DNA from 3 places in the Lactobacillus johnsonii genome. Region 3 is predicted to be linked to each of the others. Evidence: predicted binding sites of a transcription regulator. Region 3 holds the regulator's gene; each other region holds the start of a gene.
The links. Region 3 encodes LexA, which represses DNA repair genes until DNA is damaged. Its sites were predicted from a motif close to CNAACANNTGTTNG; they were not measured.
Positions count from the first base shown of each region.

Region 1: xerS (tyrosine recombinase XerS) is a predicted target of LexA. The motif match lies at 3,092-3,105, and genes of this name have one in related genera.
Region 2: recA (recombinase RecA) is a predicted target of LexA. The motif match lies at 4,088-4,101, and genes of this name have one in related genera.

Region 1 is NZ_CP059055.1:1,017,539-1,023,931, forward strand. Features, by position in the region: gene H0I41_RS04765 (hypothetical protein) at 1-999, shown strand, start outside; gene H0I41_RS04770 (LysR family transcriptional regulator) at 1,056-1,937, opposite strand; gene xerS (tyrosine recombinase XerS) at 2,008-3,078, opposite strand; gene H0I41_RS04780 (YoaK family protein) at 4,397-5,092, opposite strand; gene H0I41_RS04785 (peptidylprolyl isomerase) at 5,159-5,746, opposite strand; gene recQ (DNA helicase RecQ) at 5,808-6,393, opposite strand, start outside.
Region 2 is NZ_CP059055.1:1,408,952-1,415,344, reverse strand. Features, by position in the region: gene H0I41_RS06725 (M16 family metallopeptidase) at 1-374, shown strand, start outside; gene H0I41_RS06720 (M16 family metallopeptidase) at 371-1,606, shown strand; gene ymfI (elongation factor P 5-aminopentanone reductase) at 1,607-2,335, shown strand; gene H0I41_RS06710 (helix-turn-helix domain-containing protein) at 2,394-3,443, shown strand; gene pgsA (CDP-diacylglycerol--glycerol-3-phosphate 3-phosphatidyltransferase) at 3,443-4,006, shown strand; gene recA (recombinase RecA) at 4,169-5,251, shown strand; gene rny (ribonuclease Y) at 5,378-6,393, shown strand, end outside.
Region 3 is NZ_CP059055.1:776,877-783,269, forward strand. Features, by position in the region: gene rpsP (30S ribosomal protein S16) at 1-146, shown strand, start outside; gene rimM (ribosome maturation factor RimM) at 215-736, shown strand; gene trmD (tRNA (guanosine(37)-N1)-methyltransferase TrmD) at 726-1,448, shown strand; gene rplS (50S ribosomal protein L19) at 1,562-1,912, shown strand; gene lepB (signal peptidase I) at 2,007-2,648, opposite strand; gene H0I41_RS03655 (bis(5'-nucleosyl)-tetraphosphatase) at 2,844-3,263, shown strand; gene H0I41_RS03660 (uracil-DNA glycosylase) at 3,247-3,885, shown strand; gene lexA (transcriptional repressor LexA) at 3,922-4,545, opposite strand; gene H0I41_RS03670 (DUF896 domain-containing protein) at 4,683-4,931, shown strand; gene H0I41_RS03675 (YneF family protein) at 5,004-5,225, shown strand; gene H0I41_RS03680 (ABC transporter ATP-binding protein) at 5,302-6,393, shown strand, end outside.

The sequences.
Region 1 (6,393 bases), 240 kb from region 3:
CCTACCGCTGTTAATTCTGCTACAAGTAATAGTAGTGACAAAGAAATTATTGCAGAAGCACTCAATACCGATTTCAAAAGCTATAAATTTAATGTAAAGAATTCACCCGGAATTCAAGCTACAAGAACTTGGACTGGGGAATATCAAAATGATCCACTTAAGGCACAAGCTAAAGTTGATAAGACATCTATGTGGCTAAATGAAGACAAAGTATATCAAAAAATGTGGGATAATACTGGTAGTCCAAAGTGGAAAGCTTCTTCTACTATGACTCCTAATAAAGTAGTTAGCCAATTCGACCCAGCAATTATTTTAAGCGGAAGTAAAGCAATTAAAGGTGATATGAAACTTAAGAAATCTGGCTCTATCTATCGCGTTAGCTACAGTGGTAATAATCTAAAGTTCTGGAATAAGACCCACAGTAAGCTAATTAAAAAGCTTAAAGGTAATGCATCTGGATTAGATAATGAGGGAGCACTTAAAAGGTTAAAGGTTGAATATACCTTAAAAGAAAAGGGCGGCCACTTAGTCTTGACGAGCTTTTCATTCTACTTGCGTTTTGCTTATGCTGGATACGATATTTCTCAAGAGGGGACATATACAGAAATCAATGCAATTAAGGTAAGTACTCCAAAAGCATTGAGAGCTAAGACAGCCACAAAGAAGAGTCATAGAGTATACCATCCAAAAGCTGATGATAGTTTTGATATTGATATTGATTCTGGAAATTCAAATACTCAATCTAGTCAATCAAGTGAAAGTTCTTCAAGTAGTAGCCAACAATCTAGTTCATCGCAAAGTAGCAAATCAGAAGAACATAACGAGGAAAGTCAACATTCTCAAAGTCAAAGTAGTACATCAACCCAATCCTCTGATAATAAAGAATCTAGTCAACAATCACAAGCCAATAATAGTAACAACAGCTCAGATACTAACCACAATAATCAAGGACGAGCACAAAACAACCAACAATCTGCTGCTAGTCAGCAAAGTCATTAATTAAAAAACGATTTGAAAATCTTTTTTAGATCTTCAAATCGTTTTTTATGTATAAATTAATTTTTGCTTTTTATAGAATCTCGTATCAGTTTAAGAAATAGACTTGCAACATTTGATAGTTGATTTCTTGAACTCCAAATCAAACGATTATGGTCAATAATTTTAGGCTCAAGTGGTAAAAAGCATAAATTACTCTTATCTAAAGGAAGCAAATCTTTATATATCAATAGGCAATAAGGTCCCTTGTCTACGAGATACTGCAAATTATCAGGTAAGTTAAATGTAGCCACGATATTTAACTTTTGTGGCTCAGTATACCAATCTCTAAAGTTATCAGAATCAGCCGTATGTTTTGACATAATGACAGGATAATTTTGTAAATCTTCGGCAGTAACACAGGAATGATCAGCTAATGGGTGATTTTTACTTACAATCACACCATATTCATTAATTTCAGGAAGGGTCAGACTATTAAAATTTTGAGTAGTATCATATTGGCCCATTGTAATTCCAAAGTCTAATAGTCCGCGCTCAAGCTTGCTTTCAATCATGGATGAATTTCCATTAAAGAAGTGAATCTTCACTTGAGGATAGTTCTGTAAAATTTGATGGATAATATCCATTACACGTTTAGTTGCAATACTTTCTCCTGCTCCGATGTATAATTCACCAGATATAATTTGAGAGCGTTTTAGATTTTGTTGTGTTTTATTGGTCAAAGAAATTATTTCTTCTGCATGTTCCTGAAGATAATATCCTTCTTGAGTAAGAGTAATTTCCTGATGTCCACGATAAAACAAAGTTACGCCAAGTTCAGCCTCTAAATTTTTCAATTGGCGTGAAAGCGATGGTTGACTAATATGAAGAGCTTCAGCTGCCTTTGATATATTTTTTGCTTCACAAACCGCAAGAAAATATCTTAAAACTCTTAATTCCATGAAGTGTTCCTTCCTTTTTACATAAAGTATACACTTTTATTATAGGCTAAATAATGAGATTAGAGTTGAATTAATCAGAAGATTTATATCTATTTATTTTATTTAGTGCCGCTTTTTGTTTTTTTTGATCTACATGAGTATATAAATCAGTAGCTGTTGTTCCTTTCTGACCCAATTGCTGTGCTACTAACACTTGATCCTTAGTTACTTCATAAAGTTCACTAGCTAGCGTATGGCGTAACTTATGGGGAGTAAGAGGTTTCCCAAAAGCTGCAGAATACTTGTTAACCATTTTCTCAACTGCATTAGTGGTTATCCTTTTAGTCTTTCCATGCCATCTAGTTAAAAAGAAAGCAATATCTTCTTTTTCAGCATGATAATGATCGGCACGTATTTCCCTATATTTCTTTAAATAAGGAATCGTCCATTCAGCAATGGGAACACTATCTTTTTGACCACCTTTGCGTGTAACATCCAGCATAGCATCTTTTAAATTAATATTACGCATATTTACGCCAACACATTCAGAAACTCTAATTCCAGTTCCTAAAATCAATGCAATAATCGCCATATCTCGCTCGTGATTCTTTTTAAAGGCAGGTAGGGACTGCTTATTACATTTATGTATATATTCATTTTCAATAAAATCTAAGAATTGGTACTTTAAATCTCCCATATACATATGTGACTCTAAAACATGAGCTCTATAATTTAATGTCTTAGTGTCATTTAATGAATTGATTTTTAACATGACATTACGGTCAAAATATGGTTCACCATGATTATTGTCAGAAGTAATCGTTAAGAACTTATAGAGGGAGCGTAGAGCATTAATAGAACGATTAATGGTAGTTGGCGAATTTAAGCGACCTTGTTGATTTTTAGTATGTTTAAGATGATGAATGTACAGCATAACATCATTTCTTTGTAGATTTTCCAACGTCGTTACTTCAATCTCTTTATTAGAAGAAACTGAAGCAATATTATTTTGTCTTAGCCAGTCGAAAAAACGTCGAATTTCAGTTAAATATTGATAGGTTGTAGTTAATGAATGAGAAGTTCCTAGATTGTATTCCTTTACAAAATCTGGCATATTAGCCAATTCTTGCTTAATAAGTTCTAAGTATTTATTAGTTTCCAAATTATAGTCTCCTCGAACGTAGGTTTGTATAATATTATATCTTATTTATTGACCTAAAAAAAGTTTTGTTACTGTCCCCTAGCAGGAGAGAGGGGAGACAAGCTAGTATACTATGGAAAAGGCTGGTAATTAGTTATAACGCGTATGGAATTTAGATCAATTTACAACTAACAGGATCAGAACAATAAATTAATCTAAAAAGAACGGATTTTTAGTATAAATAAAGGGTATTTAAGAAAAATCATTAAGTAAAAAGCAATTATTGCTGTAAATAAGCGTAGTTTCAAAGCATGAATAATAAAATTAACTATAATGTATGAGAAGTTAAGGTTAAAATAGGAGATAAACATAAGCTGAATAAGAGTATTAAAGGAGAATAAAAAGTATTAGTTCAAAAATGATATAGTAAAATATTTAAATATCGGACTGAATTACATATGGTTAAAATAAATTTGTAGCTGTTGGGATCAAAACAAAATTTTAAAAGTTAACTTTAAAAGAAAAAACAGATCGATTTGAATGAATTAAAAATCCATATTTTATAGGATATACATCTATACCTTTCATTAAAACAATAATTTTAATGAAAGGTAATTTTAATGAAAAATCATGTATTATTGCCCCAGCCAGGAGTAATATTGTCCTAATTTATTACTCTATGTATTACCATAATCATATTCAGTAAGAACTATAAAATCTAGCAATCCCTTATATTTCAATTATTTTCAAAATATCATAAGTTCAAGATAAAATATACTTATCCTATCTAAGCTTTTATCTGAGAATACTTGTACAACTAGCTTAAATCCACAAATAAGCTCTGGCAATAGCAAACATTTTGCATAGGACATATAACAGAAAATTTAAATCAAATCGATTAACTGCTAACCAATAATTATTTTAAAAGCCATAGAATGGCCGCCACAGCATCACAAAGTTATAGATAAGAGATAGACATAGCTATAAAAATTTTTACTTAAGCTTACAGTGAAGATTCAAAATAAAAATCCTTAACTTATATTTTTTAGTTAGTAAGAATCTAATTAACCCAGAAAAATTATTTTAGATATGTTGATAAAGATTTAACTGCCTAAAACATAATACATATAAACAAGGTACTTTTGATATATTCTATAATTTTTATATACTACTTTACATAATATACATTATACGAATTTATACTTTTATGATTTATTAGCTCCTTTTTTCTAATCCTTACCACTTATTTTTTCTAAATAAAAAATCTCACTAGATTGAACTGAGGATTCACCGGTTTAATCTAGTGAGATTTTTAAACATGTACTAAAAATTTTAACGACTAGTCATTTTTGAAATTTAATTTTTTTCGTTTACTTAATGAAATTGTATAAACAATATTAATAGTTCCCAGAAGTAATACTGCAAACCATATAGTTTTTAAGAGAAATACTTTTTGAAGTAATGCTGACACAATGGCTCCAAATGCAAAAGCAATAACTAAAAGCATGTAGTTAACAGCTGCATTATGCTGAGATTTATCTTCACCAAAGAAATATGCACTCCAGGCAACGACAGATTTTTTTAAATTACCAGTTGTAAATGCATTATTATACCCCATACCTTCGATCTTACTAAAGGAAGCATTTTGAACAGCCAGTCCAAAGGCAATTACGGGCACGACATAATAATTCGGAACAGTTTTAGGAACAAAGCCTACTCCTAAGCAAATAAGTAAAATTGGAAATAGACAAAATACCCGCCAATAATTACTTTTTACGTATTTATGAAAAAGACCTACCAGTAATAACCCTAAAGTAAATGCAATAAATGTAGTTGCTCTATTTAACATACCAGCTATATTGTGATCCGCAAATGCTGAAGCAAAGAAGATAACATTTCCTGTTTGCCCTGCAGATAAAGTATGTCCTCGTTGAATATAAGTATAAGCATCAATAAAACCAGCTGAAAAAGTTAAGGATGTAGCTAAAATACGTGATTCTGATGGCCGATACTTATCATTAGTAAATATATTCATATTTAACCCCCGTGTTATAAGCCCAAATTAAAAACATGATCAAGGTAGACCATGTTTTTAACCGAATTAATCTTCAATCTGAATGTTCTTAATAATTACATCTTCTTTAGGCTTATCATTTGCCTTATCACGTGGAACCTTTGCAATTTCATCAACGACATCCATACCATCAATTACTTGACCAAAAACTGTATGACGACCATCTAACCATGGGGTTCCACCCTGTTTATATGCTTTTACAATTTCTTTTGGATAGCCAGCTGCATCCATTTCCTTAATCATTCGTTTAGGCACATTCTTATTTTGAACAATAAAGAATTGACTACCATTAGTATTAGGACCAGAATTAGCCATGGAAAGTGCACCACGTAAGTTAAAGAGTTTATTTGAAAACTCATCTTCAAAAGGATGTCCCCAGATACTCTCACCGCCAGTACCGTCACCCTTTGGATCACCACCTTGGATCATAAAGTCACTAATTACACGATGAAAAGTAGTATTATCATAGTAACCCTTTTTAGCTAAACGAACAAAATTTTCTACAGTCATTGGAGCATCTTTTTCAAATAATTGAACTTTAATATCTCCATGATTAGTTTTAATTACTGCTTTTGGACCTTTTACATTTTCAAGGTCTAATTGTGGATATTCCATTTTAGTCCTCCTATTTTTAATCTGTTCTAGTCTATTCTACTATTTATTACTAGACACTTCATTAATCTATTTCTTCTTTCAAATATTTTCTAATGGTATCAAGCATAATTTGCCCATATGCTTTTAATTTTGCTTGACCAACACCTGAAATATTCAAAAAGTCTGTTTTTGTTTTAGGTTTTTGAAGTGCCATATCTCTTAATGATTTATCAGAGAAAATATAAAATGCTGGTATTCCCTGCTCTTTAGCTAACTCTAAGCGTGTTTCCTTTAAACGCAAGAATAGATTATTCTCCTTTTCTGAAATTTGATTAGTAAGTTGTATTGATTTTCTGATATTTTTTGAAATCTTTTGACTTACTTGCTTTTTATCATCTAAAACGTCCCATCCTAAATTAGTTACATGAACTACAGGATATTGAGTATCTGTTAGCTCCAAGTAGTTATGACTGATTAGATAATTAATTAAGTCTAAGGCAGCCCTCTTCCCCAACTTCAAACTACCATAATTTTTAAAATTAGATGCCCGAATTTCTCGCATGCGCTGATTATTGGCACCTGTAACTACATCGGCAACTACATTTTTGCCAAAACATCCATCAAGTTCATAAATTGTTGAAATGATTTTTTTGCTTTCTGCAGTAATA
Region 2 (6,393 bases), 630 kb from region 3:
GAAAAAAACTAGGAGCAGCATATGCAATTGATGCGACTAATTATCTCAATAATTCTCTATTTTTAATTAGTACAGGAATTTCTAAAGATAAAATAGCAGCTGCTTCTAAAGCAATTAAAATGGGTGTAAAAGCAGTACAAGATGGAAAAGTGAATGAAGGAATTTTCTCTAAGGCTAAATCTGCCTTAAAGCGTAACTACCAAATTAGTACTGATCGGCAAGATTTGATTTTGATTCAGATGCTAGCCAATGCTCTAAGAGGGCGTGACTATACTTTTGTACAGAGAATTGCTGATGTTGATCGCTTTAAGATAGATAAATTAATTGAATTCAGCCAAAAATTATACTTTAACGAAAGCTATTGTTTAAAATGAAAAAATTAGATGTAACAACTAGAGATTACAAGTCTGGATTTCGTGCAAAAGTAATTAGGAGACCACTTTTTGCACAAAAGTTTATGGGAATAATCGTAGATTTTGGTGGCAGTGATCCTCAAAAATTATGTGGTGGAGCACATTTTTTAGAGCATAAATTATTTACTAAAAAAGATGGTGACATTTCGCAACGTTTTGAAGAACTTGGAGCTTCGACGAAAGCGTTTACTACCTATAATGAAACAGTGTTTTATGCGAGCTTTACTGAACATTGGCGTCAGGTTTTACCATTAATTTTTGAATTAGTCGGAACAACGCATTTCACCAAAAGCAATGTTGCTAAAGAATCAAAAATTATTGCTCAAGAATTAGCGATGTATCAAGACGACCCCAATTGGCAAGTAAATTATGAATTAATGCAAATGATGTTTCCGAAAACAAGTTTGGCAGAAGATTTAACCGGTACAAAATCTAGTTTGAAAAAAATGACGCCAGAAATTTTACAAGAAATTTATGACAATAACTATGTTAGTTGCCGGATGGAATTTGTTGCTTGTGGTGGATTCAGCGAAAACCAAACTAAAGAAATTTTACGTGAGGTAGGGAAACTTGAGAGTAAATATTTAATTTCTAAAAAAGTTGCACCTAAAAAATTATCCATTGTAAATTCTCAAAAAGAGCATAATAAAATTATTGCATCCGATTTAATTACGTCTAGGGTCGGTATAGGAATAAAACTACCTGACTTTAAAAAAGTAGGTTTGAGGAATAGCACAGCACAAAGTATTTTTGAAATGATGCTTCAAGCAAAGCTAGGAGTAACTAGTCCTTGGTTTGAAAAGATGCAAAAACAAGGTATTCTAAATTCACCAATGGAGCTGCAGGTCTCATATACTACTGCGGGTAATTTTGCTACAATTATCGGCGCTTCTAGTAAGCCAGATTTGTTTTTAAAGAATATTAAGAGCCAACTTTTGGAAGTTCCTGTTACGGAAGAGTCCTTTGTATTTCAAAAAAAGGAAGCATTGGCACAGACTATTAGAGAATTTGATGATCTTAGTACAATTGCTATTGAAGAAGCAGAATATGGACTTGAAAATGACAATTTTAATTCGGCAGCTCAAGCAATTCAATCTTTAAGTTTTAATGAATTTTATACAGCTGTTGAAAATATATTGGATAAAAGTGATATATTTACTACAACTTTAAAAGGTAAAGAGGAAGCTAACTAAATGAAGCGTGCAATAATTTTCGGAGCAACTGGTGGAATAGGAAGAGCTATTGCAGAAAATATGGCTGAAAATGGCTGGTCTTTATATATTCATTACAATCATAACCAACAAGAAGCCGGTAAAATGGTACAGGAATTCATTGAAAACTATCCAGACCAAGAATTTTTTTCATTAAAATTAAATTTTTTGGCTGAAGATGATGTAATTAAAAAAATAATATCAAATCTCTTACCAATAAGTGCTGTAATTTTTACACAAGGAATCACTAATTATCAATTTCTTGGAAGTCAAGAATTAGATGAAATTGAGAAGATTATCCAAATTAACTTATTAGCTCCGATAAAGATAACTTCCCTTTTAGAATCCCAGCTTTTAAAGCAGGCACATGGCCGAATAATATTTATTGGATCTGTGTATGGAGGACAAGCAAGTGCGCTAGAGAGTGTGTATAGTGCCAGTAAAGGTGGATTATCAAGCTTTGTACAAGGGTATGCACGTGAGGTAGCATCGGCTAATTTAACTGTAAATGTGATTGCTCCTGGAGCAGTTGATACACCAATGAATGCAATTTTTGATGCTGAAACTTTAAATGAAGTTAAAAATGAAATTCCTGCAGGAAGATTGGCAGATCCGAAGGATATATCTTTTTGGGTAGAAAATTTGCTTGATGAACGTTCAGACTATTTAACTGGACAAACTATTTATGTCGATGGTGGCTGGCTTGTTTAATGGTCGATTAGTTTGGTATACTCATATTTGAATTATTGCAAAAAGTTGAGAGGATATTATGGCAGATATTGGAGATAAATTACGCAGTGCTCGTAAGGCAAAGGGCATGTCAATTGAAGATGTAGAAAAAATAACTAAGATTCAGCGTCGATATCTTACAGCAATTGAAAATGATGATTTTGATCAATTACCGGGAGATTTTTACGTTAGAGCCTTTATTAGGCAATTTGCTGATGTTGTTGGTCTTAACGGCAAGGAATTATTAGCAGATTATAAATCTGAAGTACCTGAAGCAAAACCAGAAGAATATGTTGAAAATTCAATCGACAATAAGAGCGAAAGAATTAAAGAGACAACTAATAGTCGTAAGGGACTATGGCGTAACTATTTACCTCAAATTGCAACAGTAGTTGGTGTTGTTCTAGTAATTCTAGTAGTTTATATTGTTTACACTCGCTTCTTTACTGGAACCAATCAACAGTCAGCAAATCAAGCTGAGAATGTAACCGTTTCTTCTCATATCAAATCTTCAAAATCTAAAGCTTCATCAAAGAAGAAATCAACTCCAAAAACTACAACCTCAGAAGTTAAAATTTCTAGTTTAGGTAATAATAGTTACCGTGTTAGTGGATTGAAGAGTGACCGAACTTTAACTTTAGGAACCACTAAGAATGATGTTTGGGCACAAATTTTAGTAAATGGTTCTTCTGTTTGGCAAGGAACTTTGAAAGCTAATGAGAAGCACTCAGTTCAATTACCAGAAAATGTAAACAATGTTTCTGTACAAATGGGGAATAGTGTATCAACTACTTTGACTTTAGCCGGTAAGAAGGTAAATGCACATAATGCAACTAATCCAGCTTTACCAATGACAATTAGATTTACATTTGCTGGACAGAGTAATCAAAGTAGCCAAAGTAGTAGTACTCGTCAAAGTAGTGCAACTACTCAAAGTTCAACTAATAATGTAAATAATCAAACACAACAAAACCAACAAAATCAAAATACACAAAATGGCCAAACTACTCAAAACAATACGCAAAATACGCAGAACACACAAGGTCAAACTAATACTACCCAAAATAATGGAGGTCAAAGTAACCGTTAATGAATTTACCAAATAAATTAACTATGTTTAGAATTTTCATGATTCCAGTTTTTATGCTAGTCTTAATCTTTAATTGGCCAGCAGGTAGTGCAACTTTCTTAGGAGCACATATTTATTGGTCTCATGTGTTAGCAGCTGTAATTTTTGCAGTGGCATCAATAACTGATTTTTTGGATGGACATATTGCTCGTTCAAGAAACTTAGTTACCAACTTCGGAAAATTTGCTGATCCATTAGCAGATAAAATGCTAACGATGACAGCTTTTGTATTTTTAATTTCATTAAATTTAGCGCCTGCATGGGTAGTAGCTATTATTGTTTGTCGTGAATTAGCCGTCACTGGTTTACGTTTGATTTTGGCTGAAAATAAAGGCCAAGTTTTAGCAGCAAAAATGCCAGGTAAAATTAAAACTACGACTCAGATGCTCTCGATTATTTTCTTATTGCTTGGTGATGTGTACTATATTGGTACAATCTTATTGTACATTTGCTTAATCTTTACTATTTACTCTGGTTACGATTACTTTAAGCAAAGCGGCGACGTATTTAAAGGTGAAATTTAAGATTAAAAGAAGCAGAGATGCTTCTTTTTTTTGAAAAAAATTAATAAAAAATGCGTAATAAAAAATAGAGAAATATAATATTGAACGCTAGTTCGTATTTTTCTTGCTTTTAGGTAGTCAAACCAAGTATAATTATTATAAATGGAATAAGGAGGAAGAGATTTGGCTAAAGATGATAAAAAGAAGGCTTTAGACATTGCCTTAAAGAAGATTGAAAAAGACTTTGGAAAAGGCGCAGTGATGCGCATGGGTGAAAAAGTAGACACTCAAATTTCCACTATTCCTTCCGGTTCACTAGCTTTAGATGCAGCTCTTGGAGTTGGTGGCTATCCTCGTGGACGAATTATTGAAGTATATGGACCAGAAAGTTCTGGTAAAACAACTGTGGCTCTTCATGCTGTTGCAGAAGTTCAGAAGCGTGGAGGAACGGCAGCTTATATCGATGCGGAAAATGCGATGGATCCTGCTTATGCCGAAGCATTAGGTGTTGATATTGATTCCTTAATTTTATCTCAACCAAACACTGGTGAAGAAGGTCTGCAAATTGCAGATACGCTTATTGCGAGTGGTGCAATTGATATCTTAGTTGTGGATTCCGTGGCTGCGTTAGTACCAAGAGCCGAAATTGACGGTGACATGGGAGATTCACATGTTGGTTTACAAGCCAGATTAATGAGTCAGGCTTTACGTAAACTCTCAGGAAATATCTCTAAAACTAAAACTATTGCTGTTTTCATTAACCAAATTCGTGAAAAAGTTGGGGTTATGTTTGGAAATCCAGAAACTACTCCTGGTGGACGTGCTTTGAAGTTTTACTCTACGATTAGATTAGAAGTACGTAGAGCAGAACAAATTAAACAAGGATCAGACGTAATTGGTAACCGAGTTAAATTAAAGGTTGTAAAAAATAAAGTTGCTCCTCCATTTAAAGTGGCAGAAGTCGATATCATGTATGGGAAAGGAATTTCTCAAACTGGTGAGTTAATTGATATGGCTGCTGATAAAGATATCATTAAGAAAGCTGGCTCGTGGTATTCATATGGGGATGATCGCATTGGACAAGGCCGCGAGAATGCTAAGCAATATCTAGAAGAGCATCCTGATGTTTACGAAGAAGTAAAAGAAAAAGTTCGTGAAGCTTATGGAATTGATGCTAAAGCAATTGAAGAACGAGAAAATCCTGAAAAGGTAAAACAGGACAAGGAAGTACCAGTAAACAAAGATGCTTCCGATGAAAAAAAATAATCGACAGATACAGTTAAACCTTGGCTTTTAGAGGCCAAGGTTTTTTGTATGATTGACATCACTTCCGGATACTTTTATTATTAATAATGTGTGAAATAATTCTATAAAAAAGGCGATAGTAAAAATATGGTAAATACAATTTTAGTTCCTGTTGCTGTCGCTATTGTTTCTGTCTTAGTTGGAGGTTGTGCTGGCTATAGTATCCGTAAAAATAAGTGGGAAACTCAAGCACAGAATGCAGCCCATGATGCAAAACACATCTTGGCAGATGCAGAAAGTAAAGCTAAAGCTGTAGAAGCTGATCTTGCTTCACAAAAAGAAGCAATGAAGAAAGCTGCAGCAGATGCAAAAAAAGAAAAAATTCTGGAAGCACAAGAAGAAATTCATCATTATCGCGAAAGAGTGGATAATGAACTTAATGAACGACGTCAAGAGGTTTCTAGACAAGAAAATCGCTTACTGCAACGTGAAGATGCTATTGATCATAAAGATAGTTTGTTGGATCAAAAAGATTCACAACTCACACAGAAAGAAAACCAAATTAAAAAATTGCAGGCTCAAGTTCTAGAAAAAGAAAATAGAGCCGATCAATTAGTGACCGAGCGAGAGAAAAAGCTCTATGAAGTTGCAGAGTTGAATCAAGAAGATGCTAAAAAGATCGTTTTAGATAAACTTTCAGACCAATTGGTTAAGGAAAGAGCAGAAATGATTGAAGAAAGTAATCAACTTGCTAAGGCAAAAGCAGATCATTTTGCTCGTAAAGTAATTGTTGATGCAATTCAAAGTAGTGCAGCCGATACGGTTTCTGAAAAAACTGTTTCAGTTGTTAATTTACCAAGTGATGATATGAAAGGTCGTATCATTGGCCGTGAGGGTAGAAATATCCGTTCATTTGAGGCTTTAACTGGTGTAGATGTAATCATTGATGATACTCCAGATGTAGTAGTCTTAAGTGGTTTTGACCCAATTAGACGTGAAATTGCAAAAAGAGCTTTAGAGCGTTTAATTAAAGATGGTCGAATTCATCCAGCGCGGATAGAAGAAATGGTTGATCGTGCTCGTAAAGAAGTAAATGATGATATTTACGAAGCTGGTGAAAGTGCCTTAATGGAACTTGGTATTCATAAGATGCATCCAGAATT
Region 3 (6,393 bases):
TTACTAACCCTGATGAAGTTAAGCTTGAAGAAGACAAGATTTTTGAATGGCTTGAAAAAGGTGCTCAACCATCAGATACTGTAAGAAGCTTACTTTCAAAAGCTGGTTTGATGACTAGATACCACGACGCAAAGTACGGTAAGTAATTTACTATTGCAATTAGAAGTTTGGGAAAGCTCTTCCCAAACTTTTTTATTTAGAAAGAATAAGTTCTATGACTGAATATTTTGAAGTTGGAAAGATATTGTCTCCTCATGGATTAAAGGGAGAAGTTAAGGTAAATGCAACAACTGATTTTCCAGAGGAAAGATTAGCTACAGGAAGTAGATTGTTTATTAAGAATAATAAACAGTATGAAGAATTAATTGTAGAAAATACTCGACGCCATAAACAATTTTATTTAGTTAAATTTGAAAAGATTGATGATATTGAGCAAGCTGAAAAAATTTGCAGTAAAGAATTATATGTAGCAGAAACAGATCAACAAGAATTACCTGAAGGTAGCTACTACTTTAAAGACATCTTAAATTGCCCGGTCTATGATGCTGGGACTGGAGAAAAGCTAGGAGTATTAGAAAACATTGAAACTCCTGGTGCTAATGATATTTGGGAGATAAAGCCAGAAAAAGGAAAGAGTTTTTGGATTCCAAATATTGAATCAGTAGTTAAAAAAGTTGATCTAGCCAATAAAAGAATAGAAGTAACTTTGCTTGAAGGATTACGAGATGAAAATTAATGTTTTAACCCTTTTTCCAGATATGTTTACTCCTTTGCAGGTATCAATGTTGGGGAGAGGTCTAGAAGACAAAAAATGGGAATTAAACTTAGTTAATTTCCGTGACTTTACTAGCGACGTACATCATCATGTCGATGATACTCCTTATGGGGGTGGAGCTGGGATGGTACTTCAAATTATGCCAATAAAAAAAGCTCTAGATTCTTTAACTAATAAAGGAAAAGTAATTATTACTGCTCCACAGGGAAAAACTTTCAATGAAAAAATGGCCCAAGATTGGTCAAAAGAAGAAAATTTAACTTTTATTTGTGGCCACTATGAAGGTTTTGATCAGAGAATCTATGATTTGGCTGATGAAACAGTATCAATTGGCGATTACGTCCTTACTGGTGGAGAATTACCAACAATGAGTATGATTGATGCTACTGTTCGTCTCTTACCGGGAATTTTAGGAAATTCTGCTTCTCCAGTAGAAGAAAGTTTTTCACACGGTCTTTTAGAATATCCGCAATATACGCGTCCTGCTGATTTTGAAGGTCGGAAAGTCCCTGAAGTATTAACATCGGGCAATCACCAAAAAATTGCTGAATGGCGCCATAAGGAAGCCTTACGAGCAACATATCTCTACCGTCCCGATATGTTAGCTGACCGTGAGTTAACAGATGAAGAAAAGAGAATGCTTGAAGAAATTAAAAGTGAAAAAGAGAATTAGTATTTACAAGCATTTTTCTATTTGGTAAACTAGTCGTTGTGGCATAAGCCACTGATTTATGGGTATTCCGCTGGCACAAGGTGTTGATGAATGCCGTAGAAGGAGAGAAAATAATGGATCCATTAATTCAAGAATTAACTAAAGAACAATTACGCGATGATATGCCTGACTTCCGTGCAGGTGACACTGTTCGTGTTCACGTACGTGTTGTAGAAGGTACTCACGAACGTATTCAGATGTTCGAAGGTGTTGTAATTAAGCGTAAGGGTGCTGGTATCAGCGCAACTTACACTGTACGCAAGATGTCATCAGGTATTGGTGTTGAACGTACTTTCCCAGTAAATGACCCACGTGTTGCTAAGGTTGAAGTTCTTCGTCACGGTCGTGTACGTCGTGCTAAGCTTTACTACTTACGTGAACGTCACGGTAAAGCAGCTAGAATTGCTGAAAAGCGTCGCGGTTAATTCAATTAATCAAGACAGTATTAAAAGCCATCTCGAAAGAGATGGCTTTTTTTTATCTACAAAAAAAGAGTTTCAAAAAAGAAACTCTTTTTGATTAATAAAATGTGATGTGATTTAGTGGCCAGTAGCGCAGCTTTACTACTCCCACAATTTTACTTCGTGGAATTGTTCCAATATAGCGACTGTCTTTAGAAACGCTTCTATGATCTCCCATTACAAAATAAGTATTAGCAGGAACTTTATTAGTCTTTTGCATTTCTTTTAGTTGCTTTGAAGTATAAAATTGACGATAATTTTGAGTTTTAGCTAGAGAACTCAGAGTGAAATTTTGTGTATTAGTATATTTAGTACCTGAGATTCCGTCCTCTCCATTGTCAATTAATTTTTGGCCAGCCTTTAACCATGGTTGATTAAGTTTTTTACCATTAATATAAATTTGATTATTTTTACTTACAATGGTATCTCCCGGTAATCCGATTACTCTCTTAATATATACGGCTCCTGGTTCGTCAGGCGCATCAACAATTACAATGTCGCCTTCCTTAATCTTGGCATGCCTAAGAGCAATAACACGATCGTTATTTTCAAAAGTAGGTTGCATTGAAATTCCAGATACAGTTAAGTTGGCAAAAACATATTTATTTAGTACAAAGAAGATACCAAAAAATATGGCGGTTAGAATTAGTACCTGGAGAATCCACTGACCCCAGCTTTCAGATTGTTCTTGTTTTTTCAATTTTTTCACCTTATTTAATCTACTTCAACATAAAGTGTAACCCTAAATTAACATTTTGTCGATTAAACAAAAAAGATGAAAAATAATTTTAATTTATATAATTAAATACAAGATAAAGGTCTTGAAGGGGTCGAAAATTTTAATTTAGCTTATAATGAAAACAACAAGAACAATCATAAGAAGGGAGTAAAAAAGATGCAGGAATATTCAGCTGGTAGTATTGTTTATCGTATTAAAAATAATAAAATAGAATTTTTACTTGTCCAAAGTAGACTTAACCGAACTTGGGGCTTTCCGAAAGGGCATCTAGAAAAGGATGAAAATAATGTACAGGCTGCTCAAAGAGAAGTCTATGAAGAAGTGGGACTAAAACCAGATTATGATTTTGATTTTGAGGAAAGTATTACTTATAAAATTGCCCGGGATCGATTAAAAACTGTAACATTGTTTTTGAGTAGATTTAACCCGGGTCAAAAAATAGAACTACAAAAAAGTGAAATTGGAGATTATAAATGGGCAACTTTAGCAGAAGCTAATTCCTGTTTAAATTATGAAGAATTGAAAGAATTATTGAAGAAGGCACAGGAATATATTGAAAATGAAATATCCAGATAAACTCTTAGCTGAAGTTAAGGAAAGATCAAAGGGGATGAAATTGGAAGGAATTAATTTTGGTGCTGGTCCAGTTCATCCCAAGCTTATGATTGTAGGAGAAGCGCCAGGAAGAGAAGAGATAGAGTCGCTAATCCCGTTTCACGGTGCGTCTGGAAAAGAATTAATGAAATCTTTAGCCTCAATCGGGCTTAAACGAGACGATGTATATATAACTAGTGCTGTCAGAAGCCGTCCTTATAGTATTAAGCACACATTTAGTAAAAAAGAAAATAAAGAAGTAATCAAATATCCTAATCGAAAACCGACTAAAAAGGAAATTTTGGCACATGCACCATTTTTAGATTATGAAATTAAGTGTGTTAAACCTAAAATCATTGTAACAGTGGGTACTACGGCTCTAACAAGATTGCTAGATGATAAATATGAAATTAGTAATGTGCATGGAAAAATTATTGAAAATACTCCAATTTTAGAATTAAATGATAAAAAAGATGGTTATATTTGGTCTAAAGAAAAGTATATCGTTGTACCGCAATACCATCCCGCAGCTGTTTTTTATAATAGAAAATTAGCCGAAGTAATTGCGCAAGACTGGTTAAATGTAAAACCGCTAATTAAATAGCAAAAAAATGGTAGGAATGACATTTCCTACCATTTTTTAATCAATATTATTACGATATAGACCTACAACTTTACCTAAAATTTGAACCACAGGTAAAATAATTGGATCCATTGTATCGTTTTCTGGCTGCAGACGATAATAGCCATCTTCTTTGAAAAATCTTTTAACAGTTGCTTCGTTATCTTCAGTCATAGCGACAACAATCTCACCATTATTAGCACTAGATTGTTTACGAACAATGACATGATCACCATTTAAAATTCCAGCATTAATCATTGATTCGCCATGCACACGTAACATGAAAAGCTCGCCAGCATCATTTTCGAGATCAGGAGGAAGAGGAAAATACTCATCGATGTCCTGAACAGCTAAGATAGGTTGACCAGCAGTAACTACGCCAACAACAGGAATATCTTTAGGTTTAATTCCCAGAGCTTCTCGACCTTTTTCAGTTACTTCGATTGCTCTTGGTTTAGTGGCATCTTTTAAAATATAGCCTTTCTTTTCTAGGCGTGCTAGGTGACCGTGAACGGTTGAAGTAGAAGAAAGATCCACTGCGCTACAGATTTCTCGCACTGTAGGAGGAAAAGCTCGTTCTTCAACAGTATCGTAAATAAAACGTAAAATTTCTAATTGTTTATTTGCATGTGGTTCAGTCATAATTTTTTCTCCATTTACTTACTTATTAGTATTCTAACAAAAAAATATTATCTCGGCAAACAGGCGTTCTTAGTAGTTGAGTCTTTTTTTATTGGTATAATTAAGGTAAACTAACATTGTTTAGTGAGGTGTTTATTATGGACAAAAAAGAAGAAGAAAATTTAATTAAGCGAATCAATGAATTAACTAAAATTAGTAGAGAACGTGAATTAACTCCTGATGAGTTAGAGGAACGTAAAAAATTAAGAGCTGCTTTTCTAGAAAACTTCCGTGCTGGATTTAGACAACAATTAGAGGATACTGTAGTCATTGACAAAGATGGTAAAGAAGTAACCTCAGAAAAAGCTAAAGAGGCACAACGTCGTAAAGGATTAAGAAAAGATTAATATTTTACTTTAAAAAATACTATTTTTTTGGTATGCTGAAAAAGTACATTAATTTTTGGAGGTTTTTGGGAAATGAATTTAGGTTTAGCAATTTTTCTTATTATTATCGCATTATTAATCGGTCTTGTTGGCGGATTTTATGGTGCTCGCGCATACATGAAGAAGTATTTCCAAGACAATCCTCCTATTAGTGAAGATATGATTGCAGCTATGATGGCGCAAATGGGACAAAAACCATCTGCTAAGAAGCTTAATCAAGTTATGAATATGATGAAGCATCAACAACAAAAATAGTAGCTTACTTTACTAATATTTGGTAGTAGACAGAGGATCGTATTCCTCTGTCTTTTTGTATATGGTGGGGTGAAAAATGAATATTTTTAGCAAATTAGGGTGGTTTTTTAAGCAAGAGAAGAAAAGATATATTATTGGTATTAGTTTTTTAGCTTTAACTTCAATTGCTAATTTAGTCCCACCTAGAATTTTAGGGCTGATGGCTGACCAGCTAGATAAAGGGTCAATTAGCTGGGGTGAGTATGGTGCTTTGATTTTAGCTGTCATTGCTGCAGCCATAGTCTTATATTTATTGCGTTATTTCTGGCGTAAGCAAATTTGGGGTGGAGCAGCAGAGTTAGAAAGACAAATGCGATCCCGCTTATTCAAGCATTTTATGATAATGGATAAAACCTTTTATCAAAGGCACCGCACCGGGGATTTAATGGCGCATGCGACTAATGATATCAATTCCATTCAAAATGTAGCTGGAGATGGAGTTTTGACTTTAGTTGACTCTTTGGTTACTGGTGGAACTACAATGATTGCGATGATTATTTTTACCGATTTTAGGTTAACTATTATTGCCCTTTTACCACTTCCTTTTCTTGCTTTAGGTGCTTGGAAGTTAGGAGATAAGCTTCATTATAGTTTTGACAAATCACAAGCTGCATTTTCACGTTTAAATAATAAAACTCAAGAATCAGTTTCCGGAATTAAAGTATTAAAAGCCTTTGGCGAAAGTGAGCAGGATTCAGCTGCCTTTAATAAGATGGTAGATGATACCATTCAAATCAATAAGAAAGTTTTTAAATGGGATTCAATGTTTGATCCATTAGGGACATTAATTATTGGAGCAACTTATGTAATTACGATTATCTATGGTGGGTTACTGGTATCAAATCATACTTTATCAGTTGGTCAATTGGTTTCCTTTATTGCTTATATTTCTAATATGGTATGGCCGATGTTTGCAATTGGTTATTTATTTAATATTTTAGAGCGTGGATCAGCCTCCTATGATCGTGTTGAACGTCTATTATATGAGAAACCTCAAATTACTGATGAAAACGCTGATCAGAGCTTAACAGCTCGAGATATTCAAGGTGATTTAAAATATGAAATTAAATCCTTTGCCTATCCTGATGAAAAAGAAATACCAGTTTTGCAAAATATTAATTTTACATTA